Regions from separate parts of the Vogesella sp. AC12 genome, predicted to be linked through region 2. Evidence: riboswitches for the same ligand, from Rfam matches in the RefSeq annotation. Region 2 holds a riboswitch; the other holds the start of a gene.

Region 1 (7,576 bases), on a different contig from region 2:
AAAGCTGTACCTGGTGGTGTACGCCGATCCGGCGGTGCCGAACGCGCTGCAGAAGGCCAACGCCCGCCTCGCGCAATTGCGCGCCAAGCTGCGCGAGCCGGTGGCGATTCCATTGTCGCTCCCGTCGGTCGCCACCGAGGCGGTATCGGAATACGGCGAGGAAGCGTTCAAGCAGGCGGTCAGCGACGCCAAGAACTACATCCTCGACGGCGACATCATGCAGGTGGTGCTGGCGCAGCGGCTGAGCATGCCGTTCGCCGAATCGCCGCTGGCGCTGTACCGCGCGCTGCGCAGCCTGAATCCGTCGCCGTACATGTTCTTCTACCACTTCGACGATTTCCACGTCGTCGGCGCCTCGCCGGAAATCCTGGTGCGCCGCGAGAACGACACCGTCACCGTGCGCCCGATCGCCGGCACCCGCCCGCGCGGCAAGACGCGTGAAGAGGATCTGGCGCTGGCGGAAGACCTGCTGGCCGATCCGAAGGAAATCGCCGAACACGTGATGCTGATGGACCTCGGCCGCAACGACGTCGGCCGCGTCGCCGACACCGGCAGCGTGACGATCACCGAAAACATGATCATCGAGCGCTACTCGCACGTGATGCACATCGTGTCCAGCGTCGAGGGCAAGGTGCAGCCGCAGGTGTCCAACATCGACATCCTGAAGGCCACCTTCCCCGCCGGCACCCTGTCCGGCGCGCCGAAAGTGCGCGCGATGGAGATCATCGACGAGTTCGAGCCGACCAAGCGCGGCGTGTACGGCGGTGCCGTCGGCTACCTCGGCTTTACCGGCGACATGGACCTGGCGATCGCGATCCGCACCGCGGTGATCAAGAACGAGGTGCTGTACGTGCAGTCCGGCGCCGGCGTGGTCGCCGATTCGGTGCCGGAATCGGAATGGCTGGAAACGCAGAACAAGGCGCGCGCGGTGATCCGTGCCGCCGAGCTGGTGCAAAGCGGCCTCGACGCCTGAGCCTCACCCGCTGAAAAACATTGCGGCCAACCTTGCTTCAAGGTTGGCCGCAATGCGTTTCAGTGCAGGTGTTGCGGCATGTCCGGCCAGCGGGCGTAGCGCTGCTCGATGCCGCGCCAGTTGCCGTCGCGCTTGAGCATGTGCAGCGCCTGTTGCAGTTGTTTCACCACGCCGCCGTCCAGCTTGCGGTTGCAGGCCAGGTACAAGTCGACACGGTTGAAGGCCAGCACCGGTTCGATGCGCGTGTCCAGCTGCCGTTGCAGCAGCAGGCCGTTGGCGGTGAAGCGGTCGCTGGCCCACAGGTCGATGCGGCGCTGCAGCAGCTTGTCGATGTTGTCGCGGTCCTGCGGCGCGGCATCGACCTTCATATCGTGCTGGCGCAGGTAGCTGTCGCGCACGTCGCCGTAATAGGTACCGATGCGCAGGTGACGCACCTCGTCGAGGCTGCGAAACGAAATGAAGCGGCCGCGCAGCGCGTACAGCGTCCACTCGCTGTGCGTCAGCGGCCCGATCCACTGGAACGACGCCTCGCGCTCCGGCGTGCGCGTCACCGAGAACAGGCAGGATTGCGGCGTTGCCAGCACCGTGTTGTAGGCGCGCTGCCACGGATAGGCGCGCAGCCGGTACGGCAGATTGGCCTGGCGCAGCATCGCGATCACCTTGTCGGCGACAAAGCCGCTGACGCGCTGGTCGCGCTCGATCTGGTACGGCGGGAAGTGTTCGGTGGCAAGCAGCAGGCTGTCGGCGCTGGCAAGGTTGGCCGCGGCCAGCAGCAGCATCGGGATCAGGCGCATGGCAACCGTCCGGGAAAATGGGATCGGCGGCAAAGATAGCAGAAAGCCTGTCACAAAAAATTCTTTTTCTCACAAACACGATGACATATTTTGCCACTGTGGCACGGCCGCCACCGCTGGCGCCGCAGTGGCAGTACGGGACGCCGGATGCGGCCTTGTGCGCGGCCGCGAATGCGACAGGGCGCGGCATTGCCGCGAGTCCTGACCACGCTCAGCTCATCAGCCACTCGCGCAGGTACTCGCGCGCCTGGCGCAGCTGCGGCCCGGCCAGCAGCGTGATGCGCTGCGATTCGGCGCGGCCGACCTCGCTTTCGGTCGGCACGTACAGGCTGGCCAGCATCGCCTTGGCGTGCAGGCCGCCCAGGCCGGCGACGCTGTTGAGCTTGAACAGGTTCTCCAGCCCCACGCCGCGCTGCTGGAAGCTGGTGGGGGCGGCGGTCTTGCACTCGATCAGGTACAGGTGGTTGTTGCACAGGATCGCCACGTCGTATTCGTTCTCGACATTGTGATGGCTGATCTTGACGCCGACGGCGGCGTCGCTGATCGGCAGGATCTGCGCCAGCTCGGCCACCTGCGACAGCAGCCACACCTCCAGCCAGCCACCGGCAAGAAAGAAGCGCGCCCGCGGATCAAGGCAGCGCATGTGGCCGCTGTCGCGGAACTCCACCATGCCGCTGGCCAGCAGCCAGTCGTACAGCACGTGTTCGCCGCTGGACAGCGGGTGCTGGCTGAATTGCTGCTCGTCCAGGTCGTTGCACAGCCGGTTGAGCAGCGACAGTGACTTCGGCCGCAGCGCCGCGTGTTCGGCCAGATCGCGCGCCAGCTGCTCGTGGCGCGGGCTGCGCCGCTCCAGCCGGTAGTGGATGGCGAGGATGCGGCTGCCGTAGAGCGCGAAATAGGCCTCCAGCGACAGCCCTTCGGCGATCTCGGTGCCGCTGTGCAGGCGGCTGCTCTCGCCGCCGAGCAGCCAGATCAAGCGGTCGTTGTCGTGCTCCACCGCCATCAGCGGCAGCCGGTGTTCGCGCGCCAGATCGTAGGCCAGCGCCGCCTGCACCGGCGACGCGGCGCTGATATTGAAACAGACACCGCCCTGCACCAGCTCCTGCAGCCGCTGCCGCAGCGCCAGCGGCTGGCTGTCCGCCGGCAGCGTTTCCACCGCCGCGGTCAGGTGCAGCTTTTGGCAGACGCCGAGGATGTCGAAGGCGAGATCAAGGTGGGCGCGGTGGCACAGCAGCGTCACCCGGTCGATGTCAAAACGCGGGTCCAGCGCCGGGGTAATGATGTCGCTGACGACATGGTCAACAAAGGCCAACAGGTGCATGACGCGCTCCAGCGGGACAGGGCATGACTGAATTCTATGCCCAAGCCCGCCGCAAATGCCACGTCCATTGCCGCGCCGCGCGCGTCAGTACAAGCGCTTGACCGCCAGGGTTGGCCGCCGGCTCAGGCGCACGCCGCGGCGCGCGGCTGCGCCTGCTGGCGGATATCGGCCACCAGCGCCGCCAGCTGCACCAGCCCGTCTTGCCACTGCCGATGGCCGGACGCGACATTGATATGACCGGCGTCGCGCAGCCAGTGCAGCGGGCTTTGCCACAGCGCCGCCATCCGCGCGCTGCGCAGCGGCAGGCTGAACGGATCGCTGTCGCTGGCCACCACCCGCGCCGGGAACGGCAGCGCCTGCTCCGGCAGCGGCGCGAACGGCTGCAGCGCGGCCGGGGCGCTGGCGCGCTCGACATCGGCCGGCGCCACCAGCAGCGCACCGGCAAGCTTGTTGCCGTAGCGCGCCGCATAATGCGCGACCGTGGCGCAACCGAGGCTGTGCGCGATCACGATTACCGGCAGTGTGGCGGCCGCCACCGCCGCGTCCAGCGCCGCCAGCCAGTCGTCCAGCTGCGGCGTCTGCCAGTCGTGGTTGGCCACCCGCGTTGCGGCCAACGTTTGCTGCCAGTGGCTCTGCCAGTGCTCGGGGCCGGAATTATTCCAGCCCGGCTGGATGATGTACTCGAAGCCGGAAAAATCGTGCGCCATGCTGCTGCCCCCAAGGTATGGAAAGATTCTGCCGTCACCATAACCGTGCCATCATATTTCCAAAAATAATTATTTTTTGTTTTGTTATTCTTTTTGAAAATATAAAAGCCGGCAGCATGGGCTGCCGATCTGCTAAAATCGCCGCCTGCCTTGGTGCTTCGCCGGCGCATGCCGGCAAGTTAAACGGGAAACAGGTGACCCCTGTGCTGCCCCCGCAACGGTGCGTTTCTTGAAGAACCTGTTCAATGTCTGCTGCGACTGCTCCCAATGGGGCGATACGGCGTTAAAAACGACTTCGGCATGCTTGTTTATATTAGTAACAAATGCCACTTCCTCAGTCGTTTTTGCCTTGCCTCGCGTGAGCTCGCTAAACCTTGAACGAGTTCTAAGGTCTGCCGGCCCTGCCGTCATGACCGCCCTGCCCATCGCCACTGTGAGTCATCACGGGAAGGCGGGCAGACGGCGAAACCAGCCCGGATACCGGCCACGGCGAACGCGCGCACTGCCAGTCAGTGCGTCCCGACACATGCTGCGGAGGGCGGCATCCGGTCAGATTGCTGATCCGTGCGCCTGACGCCTGCCCCTTCCGCGATTTCGATATCGCGCCCATGTCCCACAGCCTGACGCTGGACCGCCCGCTGCGCGGCGCCCTGCGCTTACCCACCCTGCCCCTGTTGACACTGCTGACGCTGCTCAGTGGCGGCAGCCTGCTGCTGGCCTGCAGCAGCGGCTCCATCGCGCTTGGCGCCGGCGAGCTGTGGCTGGCCGCCAGCGGTCACGGCAGCCAGCTTGCCGACACCCTGCTCAGCCTGCGGCTGGAACGGGCGCTGACCGCCTGGGTCACCGGCGCCTCGCTGGCGCTAGCCGGCGTGCTGATGCAGTCGCTACTGCGCAATCCGCTGGCCGATCCTTACGTGATGGGCGTCTCCGGCGGTGCATCGGTCGGCGCGCTACTGGCGTTGTGGCTGGGGCTGGCACTGTGGCAGGTGGACAGCGCCGCCGTCGCCGGCGCGCTGACGCTGTCGGCGCTACTGTTCCTGCTGGCGCGCCGCGATTTTGCGCGCAGCAGCGGCACGGTGCTGCTGCTGCTCACCGGCGTGCTGCTGTCCGCCGCCTGCGGCGCGCTGATCTCGCTGCTACTCACCATCGCGCCGGACGCGCAATTGCGCGGCATGGTGTTCTGGCTGGTCGGCGACATCGCCGGCACGCCGCTGCGGCCGTGGCCGTGGCTGGCCTTGCTGCCGGCCGTGCTGCTGGCGTGGTGGCAGGCGCCGGCGATCAACCTGCTGGCGCTGCACGGCGACCACGCGCTGACGCTGGGCGTGCCGGTGGCCATGCTGCGCCGCCTGCTGCTGGTACTGGCCGCAGTGCTGACCGCCAGCGCCGTCAGCCAGGGCGGCAGCATCGGTTTCATCGGCCTGATGGTGCCGCACGCCTGCCGCCTGCTGTGCGGCCCGGACCTGCGCCGGCTGATCCCCGCCGCCGTGCTCAGCGGCGCCGCGCTGCTGGTGCTGGCCGACACCCTGGCGCGCACCGTCGTCGCGCCGATGCAGCTGCCGGTCGGCGTGCTGACCGCGCTCCTGGGGGTGCCGGTGCTGTTCTGGCAGCTGCAACGCACCCGCCGGAGGCTAGCCTGATGCTGCACTGTGACCAGCTCACCCTTCGCCAGGGGCGCCGCACGCTGCTGCAGCCGCTCACCTGGCAGGTCCGCGCCGGCGAATGCTGGTGGATCGCCGGCCGCAACGGCTGCGGCAAAAGCACGCTGCTGGCCACGCTGGCGGCGCTGCGCCGCGCCGACGGCGGCCACATCCGCCTCTGCGGCCAACCTTTGCCGCAGCTGACGCCGCGCCAACGCGCACAACGCCTCGCCCTGCTGCCGCAGGCCAGCCACGATGCCTTTGATTATGCGGTGCAGGATGCCGTCGCCGCCGCGCGCTTTGCCTGGCCGGATGCCGGCGACAACCCGCAACGCGTCGCCGCCGCGCTGGACGCCTTCGACCTTGGCCGTCTGGCGGCACGACCGCTGCAGGCCTTGTCCGGCGGCGAGCGCCAGCGCGTGGCACTGGCCAGCGTGATGGCGCAGGACGCACCGCTGATCCTGCTCGACGAGCCGTCCAATTCGCTCGACCTCGCCCATCAGGCCGCGCTGCAGCAGCAGATCGGCCGCTGGTGCGCGCAGGGCAAGGCGGTGCTGCTGGTCAGCCACGACCTGCAGCTGGCCCCGGCCTGCGCCAGCCACGCGCTGCTGCTCGACGAGCACGGCCAGCACCGTCAGTACCCGCTGGCCGAACTTAACGCCGAACACCTCGCCGCCGTGCTCGGCTATCCGCTAACCCGACTCCACCACGCAGGCCGCCCCTGCTTTTTACCCGGACACCCATCATGAGCCACACCGAAGACCAGGGCCGCACCGAGCGCCACAACGCGCGCATGGCGCGCAAAAAAGAAATCATGGACGCCAAGATCGCCGCCGCCGACCAGCACCGCGGCGTGTTCATCGTCAACTGCGGCAACGGCAAGGGCAAAAGCTCCAGCGGCTTCGGCATGGTGATGCGCGGCCTCGGCCACGAGATGCAGGTCGGCGTAGTGCAGTTCATCAAGGGCGCGATGTCCACCGGCGAAGAGCGCTTTCTGCGCCGCTTCCCTGACGAGGTGCAGTTCCACGCGATGGGCGAGGGCTACACCTGGAACACGCAGGACCGCGAGCGCGACGTCGCCCGTGCCGGCGAAGCCTGGGAAAAAGCGCGGCAGATGCTGCAGGACCCGGCCATCGGTCTCGTGCTGCTCGACGAGCTGAACATCGCGCTGAAATACAAGTATCTGGATGTGGAAGACGTGCTCGACAACATCATCGCCCGCCCGCCGGGCCAGCATGTGATCGTCACCGGCCGCGGCGCACCGCAGGCGATCATCGACGCCGCCGACACCGTCACCGAGATGACGCTGGTCAAGCACGCGTTTGCCGCCGGCATCGCCGCCCAACCCGGCATCGAGTGGTAACACCCCGATACACCATCACGCCGGCCCGGTTCCGGCGCAAGGTTGGCCGCAAGCACATTGCGGCCAACCTTGCCGGCCATCGCCATCGCGCCGGCAACGGCACACCCATGCGTGACCTGCCCCGCCCCTCGAAATGAAAGCGAGCCCATGAGCTGCAAAGCCCTCCTCCTCTCCGCCATCGCCTCCGGCCAGGGCAAGACCACCGTCACCGCCGCCCTCGCGCGCAAGCTCGCGCGCGCCGGCCAGCGGGTACGGGTGTTCAAGACCGGCCCCGATTTCATCGACCCGATGCTGCTGGCCGCCGCCAGCGGTGGCGATGTGGACGTGCTGGACCTGTGGATGTGCACCGAGGCGCAGTGCCACGCACTGCTGGCCGAGGCGGCGCGGGAGTGTGACTACCTCCTGATCGAAGGCGTGATGGGCTTGTACGACGGCCAGCCATCCAGCGCCGATCTGGCCCGCCACTTCGGCGTACCGGTGCTGGCGGTGCTGGACTGCTCGGCGATGGTCGGCACCGCGCTGGCCATCGCCCGCGGCCTGCGCGATCACGGCCAGCTGCCGTGGGCGGGGATGCTGGCCAACCGCGTCGCCAGCCCCGGCCACGCCGACATGATCCGCGCCTGCGGCACGGCAGAGCTGCCGGTGGTCGGCCACCTGCCACGACAGGCCGAGTCGCTGCCGGAACGCCACCTCGGCCTGCACCTGCCGTCCGAGCTGCCGGATCTGGCCGCGCGGCTGGATGCACTGGCCGACGCGTTGCAACTGGACGACGCGGTACTGG
Region 2 (7,576 bases):
TCAGCTGCTTGCTGTAGCGGTGGCTGAACTTGGCGTTGAGTACGGTATAGGCATCCAGCTGCTTGTCGAACTGGTTCGCCTGGTCGTTGTCCAGCCGCTGCTTACCGACATACTGCAGCTGCAGGCCGATGCGGCTGGCCTCCTGCGGCAGCCAGCTCAGGCCCAGCGTGGCCAGCTGCTGCGGCACCATCGGCACCTCGTTGCCGGCCAGCTCGACGCCACCCGCCGCGCCCTGACGGAAGGTCGCCTGCTGCCAGGTCAGGTTGCCGTTCAGCTCGAGGTTGGCCGCCAGCTGACTGCGCCCTTCCAGCTCCAGGCCTTGACGACGGGTCGGCGCCAGATTGACGTTGCTGCCAAAGAAACCGACCAGCTTGTTGAAATGGATTTCATTGGTCAGGTCGTAACGGAACCACGCCGCGCGCAGCGCCTGCCCCCCCTGCTTCCAGTCCAGGCCGATTTCCTTGTCCTGCGAGGTCTGCGGCAGCAATGGCGAGGACACATAAGCCTGCTCGTCGGCATTGGCCAGACGGAAGCTGCGGCCAACCTTGGCATACGCCTCCAGCTGGCCGGTCAGCGCCTGACGAGCACCCAGCTGCCAGGCGTGCAGCTCCTTGTTGGTGCGGTAGCTATTGGCAAAGCCAGTGAAATCGACGGCGCTGTCCTCGATACGCTGTGTACGACCACCGATACTGATCGAAGTCCCGGCCTGCGGACGTAGCAGCACGTCGGCAAAACCGCCAACATGGCGCTGGCGAATGCGGGTCGACAGCGTCGCGGGGCTGCCGTTATTCACGTCCATATCGCTCTGCAGCGTATCGACGCCGAACACCAGCCGGTGACGACCCAGCTCCTGCTCGTAACGCAAACTGGCCGACTGTTCGTCCAGATCGCGCTGCTCCAGCCAGCCGGAAGCCTCGGACTGCGACTGCTTCGCGCGCGTGGCCACATCCAGCGACAGCATGCCTTCGCCCAGCGACTGGCGCGCCTGCACGCCAAAGGCATCGGTCTTGATGTCCATGTAGTCGTTCGGCTTGCTGGTGCCGCGCGGATCATTGCCGAACTCGTCGACGCCAGTGGCCGGGTTGACGCTACGGGCACCCGGCATGCGCAAGTCCTGGTTGCTGCTGCGCGCATAGAGGCGCACGTCGCCACCCTGGTGGCGCACGGTGGCCGTCAGGCCGGCGCTGTCGTTGCGCTCGGCACTGTTGGCACGGTAATTGTCGCTGCTCAGCGACTTCACAAAGGCATCCAGCGCCACCTGCTGGCCGCTGAGGTGGCCGGACAGATCCAGCTTTTTCAGGTTGTAGCTGCCGGCAGTCAGCGTGGCCTGCACGCCGTTGGCGGCCTTGAAACCGCTGCGGGTGATGATGTTGACCACGCCACCGGTAGCGCCGCCGCCGTAGGCCACCGCGCCGCTGCCGCGTACCACCTCGATGCGCTCGATCTCGCTCAGCGGCACCACGCCCAGGTTCGGCGCAGACAGGTCGTTGGTGTTCTGCTTGACGCCGTCGATCAGGATCAGCGTGTTGCTGATGCCGGTCATGCCGAAGCCGCGCAAGTCGACCATCGCGCTGTCGGCGGAGCCGGTGTTGTTGAACACGTGTACACCAGCCAGCGTCGACAGCAGGTCCTGCACCGTGCGCGCGGTGCTGTTGGCAATGTCGGCGGCGGTAATAACCGACACGTTGACCGGCAGGTCGCTGACCTTGTCCGGGCTGCGGCTGGCGGTGACCACCACTTCATCCAGCTGGGTCACGGGGGTCGCGGCCAAGGCCAGCGGGCTACAGGCCAGCGCGACCAGCGCGGCCAACGGTTTGCTCTTGAACATGAATACACACTCCGGGGTGAGATAAAGGGAGTGCGGAGAAATAAGGACATACACCGACCATTGCGGCCAACGTTCTGTCAGATCGCCTCCCCGCGATGCTCCAGCACGACGCGATTCCGCCACGTCGCTGCACCCGGTGCCGCCGGGGTGTCGCTGACACGCTTCCGGCCGCACGGGCACGCTGCAGGCCGGTCTCCGGGCTCGGCCTTGCGGGGCAACGCCTTCCCGTCCTGATGGACAGTGGCGATTGTTGCTCCTGGATCGCGCGGCGCGCGATCAGGCCTTACCGTTGCGGGGGCAGCGCCGGATTGTCACCGGCTTCCCGTTTCACCCGGCCTGTCGTTGACAGGCCGGACACCTGCAGGGGCGCAATTATACCCGTGTGCGCCGCACAAATCCCGCCGCAGCGGCAATTAGCTTATTCCTGCTCAAGACGGTTGCCAGCATGGGCGGCCCTGCCGTAAGGTCTGCCCCATTCGTTGTCAGGAGCCATCATGTCGCGCATTCCCCTCCCAGATTTGTCCGCCCTCGCCGCCGCCCAGGCCCGCCAGCAGCAACTGACCAAACCCGCCGGCAGCCTCGGCCAGCTGGAGAGCCTGGCCTGCCGGCTGGCCGCGCTGCAGGGGCGCGAGGTGCCGCTGCCGCTGTCGCCGGCGATCACCGTGTTTGCCGGCGATCACGGCGTTTGCGCCGAGGGGGTGTCGGCCTATCCGCAGGCGGTCACCGGCGCGATGGTGGCCAATTTCGTGCACGGCGGCGCGGCGATCAGCGTGCTGGCGCGCGTCAACCAGGCGCGGCTTGAGGTGGTCGACGCCGGCGTGGCGGCCAACCTTGACGGCCTGCCCATCGTGCACGCCAAGGTGCGCGCCGGCAGCGGCAATATCCGCCGCGAGGCGGCGCTGAGCAGCGACGAGGTGCAGCAGGCGCTAGCCGTTGGCCGCGACGCGGCACGGCGTGCCATCGCCAGCGGCGCGACGCTGCTGATCGCCGGCGACATGGGCATCGGCAACACCACGCCGTCGGCGGCGCTGATCTGCCGCCTGACCGGCCACAGTGTGGACAGCATCGTCGGCCGCGGCACCGGTGTCGACGACGCCGGGCTGGCGCTGAAACGGCAGGTGGTGGCCGACGCGCTGGCGCGCGTGGCAGCGGCCAAGCTGGACGGCCGCGCGCTGCTGGCGGAACTGGGCGGGCTGGAAATCGCCGCCATCGCCGGCTTCTATCTGGAAGGCGCGGCGCAGGGCGTGCCGCTGCTGCTGGACGGCTTCATCAGCACCGCCGCCGCGCTGGCGGCGCAGGCCATCGATCCGGCGGTCACGCCGTGGTTCATCTCCAGCCACTGCTCGCAGGAAACCGGCCACCAGCTGGCACTGGCGGCCCTGGGGCTGACGCCGCTGGTCGACTTCGGCCTGCGCTTGGGCGAAGGCTCCGGCGCGGCGACGGTGATCCCGCTGCTGCAACAGGCGATCGCGCTGCACGCCGGCATGGCCACCTTTGCCGAGGCCGGCGTCGCAGGAAAGAACTGATTATTTCCAGCCACGGAAACACACGGAAAGACACAGAAGAAAACCGGCAAGCGGCCTGTTGCCGCGACACCCTGAAGCGGCCTCCAGGCGCAAGGTTGGCCGCACGAGTGCCAGCCGTTCTTGTTCGTGTTTTTGCTTCGCAGAAACTTCGTTTTCCGTGTACTTCCGTGGCAAAAAAGACTGGAACCATGAACCCCTACACCCTCACCCTGCTGCGCCACGGCGACATCGACCACCAGGGGCGGCTGATCGGCCACACCGACCTGCCGCTGACCGAGCGTGGCGCCGCCGACATGGCCGCCAGCTGGCAGCGCATCGTGCGTCACGCGCCGGTGACCAGCATGGCCACCTCGCCGCTGCTGCGCTGTCGCGAATTCGCGGTGCAACAGGCGCTGGCCTGCGGCGTACCGCTGCAGGTGGCACCGCTGCTGGCCGAGTGCCACTTCGGCGCCTGGGAAAACCGGCCGCTGGCCGACATCGCCGCCACCACGCCGGACTGGCAGACGCTGCTGGCGCGCGGGCTGCTGACGCCGGAGGGCGGCGAATCGTTCGAGCAGTTCCGCACCCGGGTGCTGACCGGCTTCGCCGACTGGATGCAGCAGGCGCGCGGCAGCCACCGCGTGCTGGTCAGCCACGGCGGCGTGATCAACGTGCTGCTGGCCGAGCTGCTGGGCACCGACTTCAACGTAGCACGGCTGATGGCGGTGCAGCGCGGCGGCTTCGCGCAGCTGTCGATGCTGGAGGGCCATCCGGCCTACCTCACGCGGCTGGAAGCGCCGGATCACGGCGGCCACTGAGTTATCCACAGCCACGCCGGTTTCCGGAAGTTACCCACAACGCTCCCTCCTCGACGCCCCGACCATGCGCTCACTGATCCTCGCCGTGCAGTTCCTCACCCGCCTGCCCACGCCGCAATTGAAAACCTTCGACCCGGCGTGGCTGGCCGACGCCGCGCGCTGGTTCGCGCCGGTCGGCCTGCTGGTCGGCGCCGTGGTGTGGCTGGCCGTGCTGGCCGGCAGCCTGCTCGACCCGTGGCTCGCCGCACTGCTGGGCCTGCTGGCCTGGCTGTGGGTCACCGGCGGCCTGCACCTGGACGGCCTCGCCGACCTCGCCGACGCGCAGGGCGCGGCGCACCGTTCGCGCGAGCGCTTTCTGGAAGTACTGAAAGACCCGCATCTGGGCAGCTTCGGGGTGATGAGCATGGCGATGCAGCTGATCGCCAAGCTGGTGCTACTGATGCTGCTGCTGAAGTTCTCGCTGGCGGAGGCGGGGGTTTCCCAAGGTGCGCTTTATTCCCCGGATGCGCTGCGCTTATCCGAGCTACCTGACGGGCTTATCGCCCTTGCGGCCAACCTCGCACCGCTGCTGCTAGTACCGGCGTGGGCGCGGCTGTTCACCGTGGCGTGGTCGGCGACGCTGCCCAGCCTCGCCGCCGGCAGCGGCGAGCGCTTCGCCTGGCGCACGCACTGGCCATCGTTCTGGCTGAACGCCGCGCTGCTGGCCGCCGCCTCGTACTGGCTGGCGCCGGCGCTGCTGCTAGCGCCGCTGGCCGGGCTGTGGTGGTGGGCCTACCTGAAAAGGAAACTGGGCGGCATGACCGGCGACTGCCTCGGCGCCGGCATTGAGCTGTGCGAAAGCCTGTTGTTGCTGCTGTTGCTCGTCCCGCAATGAACCGGCCCCCATGAAAAAACCACGCCCTGCCTGCACAGGGAGCGGTTTTCGTTTGCGGCCAACGTTGGCCGCATGACCAATCAGGGCAAGCGGTAATTAGCCGCGCCCGGATGCTGCCGCACCAGCGACCATGGCAGCACGCTCCACTCTGGTTCTTCGCAGCCCCGCTCAACTGGGAATGAAGGCCCAACATACAGCCCTTGCGGTGAGGCATACCAGTGGACTAACTGCCACATTTCGGGATTACGGTAATCACAACTAAAGTCATCAGGCTTGAATTCATCTGGGTGCAACCTGACTAGCTGGCGCAGTAACCATGGTGCCAACATTTTTTCCTCATACTGATAGTCGACTCGATCACCGTTAGCCTTACGCGGCAACTGCGGTTTACCCTTACCCAGCCACAACAGGTCTTCCAACTGCAGCTCGCGCCCTGTTTCCACATCAAGGTTCAACGGTGCGTCTACCTCATCCGGGCGCAAGCCGCCACAGTAGTAGCTGGTGAACACACTGACGCTCAGCAATTGCCGGTTGATCAGCCTGGGCGTAACGGTTTGCTCGTACTCCGCACCAATCTCACGTTGATTGCCGGCCAGTTGGCAATTGAAATAATCTGCCACTTCTTGCCACTGCCGCTCTGCCAGCCTCAAGTTCAGGCGCTTCATGGCTTCCGGATTAAAACCGTCCAGCAACCGGAAGAAACGGATTCCGCTCTCGGGCTCATGCCACCATTGCAGCGTGTAGCCCTGAAAGTGCTCGCGCTTACCTGGTTTCAACTTCATCGCCATCATGCGCTCGTAGTCATACGGCGACGATTGCCGGAAAGACTGCAATGCGGGATCGCTGCTTTGCGCCAGTTGCCCTGCACCGAGTGGAGACAGGGAAACCGGCAGGGCCTGCTTGGACTTAGGCCGCTGCCACTTACCCTGCCAGCCTTGTCCTTGTGGCCGCAAAGTCAGCTCGCTACGTTGCCCGGCATCACCTGGATTCTCATCCAGCAGCAGACTGCCATCGGCCTGGCGCTGGCCACTGAGCGCGATATCCTCGTGATACTTGCGGTAGAAATAACGCCCGTCCACTTGACCATCGGCACCGATGTCCAGCTCCACCACCACCGCTGCCCGGCCTATCGTGCCCTGCAACAGCAACGATTCAGCCTGCGCCGTACCCATCAGCAACCCGACTGCCAGCAGCCACCATTTGCTCGCCATGCGTACCCCTCCAAGAAAAAACGCCGGGCAATGATACCCCGGCGTTCCCTGGCAATGACAAGCAAGTATTACAGCGTGCCGGCCACCTTCTTGTTGCGCATCAGGCACAGCATGTCACAGGCGATGTGCGCGGCGGCGATGGCGGTGATTTCGCTCTGGTCGTAGCTCGGCGCCACTTCCACCACGTCCATGCCGACGATGTTGAGGTCGCCCAGATTACGGATGATCTTCAGCGCCTGCGCGGTGGTGAGGCCGCCCGGTACCGGGGTGCCGGTGCCCGGTGCAAACGCCGGGTCGAGACAGTCGATGTCGAAGGTGACGTACACCGGTGCGTCGCCGATGGTTTTCTTGATCTCGGCGATGGTGGCATCGACGCCGTTGTCGTGCACCCACGGCGCGCCCAGCACGTTGAGGCCCATGAAATCGTCGTTCCAGGTGCGGATGCCGACCTGTACCGACTTGGCCGGATCGATCAGGCCTTCCTTCACCGCCTTGTAGAACATGGTGCCGTGGTTGAGCGAATCCGGCTCGTCGTCGGGCCAGGTATCGCAGTGCGCGTCGAAGTGCAATAATGCCAATGGCTTACCGTACTTCTCGGCGTGCGCGATCAACAGCGGATAGGTGACGAAGTGGTCGCCCCCGAAGGTCAGCATCTTGGCGCCGGAAGCGAGGATGGTGCGCGCGTGTTCAATGATGGACGGCTTGATGGTCAGCGGGTTGTGCGCGTCGAACCAGCAGTCGCCGTAGTCGATCACCGCCAGGTCGTCGAACGGGTCGAAGCCCCACGGGTAGGGCTTCAGCTCGGCCAGCTGCACGCTGGCGGCACGGATCGCCTGCGGCCCCTGGCGCGCGCCGGAGCGGTAGGTCACCGACAGGTCCAGCGGAATGCCGGACACCGCCACGTCGACGCCGTCGAGGTTGCGCGTGTAGTTGCGGCGCATGAAGGACAGCACGCCGGCGTAGGTATTTTCGATGGAGGAGCCGTACAAGCTCTGGCGGCGAATGGCGCCGTCGCCCTTGATTTGATCGTCAGACATGTTCGCTCCGCAAGAAGAGCACGCCGCGGCGACGCGCCACGACGATTACCGTCCATCTGTACAGCCGACGGTTTGAGGCTGGCGCACCCCGCGGTGCGCAGCGCGCAGTGTGCCGCGTGTCTGCAGCCAGAGCAAGTTTTGCCGTGGAATTAACTACTTAGCGAGAGGCGTTCTCAATGAATCAACGCGATCATCATCCAGCCCCGCCAGGCGGCAAATACGTGCTGCCGTTTGCCTTCACCGCCACCACGCGCGCGTACTACCGGCTGTGGCTGGTCAACGTGGTGCTCACCATCGTCACGC

What was found. A riboswitch is a leader RNA that binds a small molecule or an ion and turns the genes downstream of it on or off. The one in region 2 is predicted to bind cobalamin.
Region 1: linked by a shared signal. The riboswitch ahead of NOM55_RS01240 (iron ABC transporter permease) and the one ahead of NOM55_RS15360 (TonB-dependent receptor) in region 2 are both predicted to bind cobalamin.

The regions. Positions count from the first base shown of each region.
Region 1 is NZ_JANFNU010000001.1:227,645-235,220, reverse strand. It holds gene trpE (anthranilate synthase component I) at 1-973, shown strand, start outside; gene NOM55_RS01255 (ABC transporter substrate-binding protein) at 1,033-1,767, opposite strand; gene NOM55_RS01250 (Card1-like endonuclease domain-containing protein) at 1,979-3,088, opposite strand; gene NOM55_RS01245 (alpha/beta hydrolase) at 3,211-3,795, opposite strand; cobalamin riboswitch at 3,930-4,299, shown strand; gene NOM55_RS01240 (iron ABC transporter permease) at 4,404-5,432, shown strand; gene NOM55_RS01235 (ABC transporter ATP-binding protein) at 5,432-6,181, shown strand; gene cobO (cob(I)yrinic acid a,c-diamide adenosyltransferase) at 6,178-6,795, shown strand; gene NOM55_RS01225 (cobyrinate a,c-diamide synthase) at 6,943-7,576, shown strand, end outside.
Region 2 is NZ_JANFNU010000012.1:99,347-106,922, forward strand. It holds gene NOM55_RS15360 (TonB-dependent receptor) at 1-1,828, opposite strand, end outside; cobalamin riboswitch at 1,997-2,205, opposite strand; gene cobT (nicotinate-nucleotide--dimethylbenzimidazole phosphoribosyltransferase) at 2,323-3,354, shown strand; gene NOM55_RS15370 (histidine phosphatase family protein) at 3,543-4,151, shown strand; gene NOM55_RS15375 (adenosylcobinamide-GDP ribazoletransferase) at 4,216-5,025, shown strand; gene NOM55_RS15380 (hypothetical protein) at 5,106-6,236, opposite strand; gene speB (agmatinase) at 6,305-7,273, opposite strand; gene NOM55_RS15390 (YjgN family protein) at 7,450-7,576, shown strand, end outside.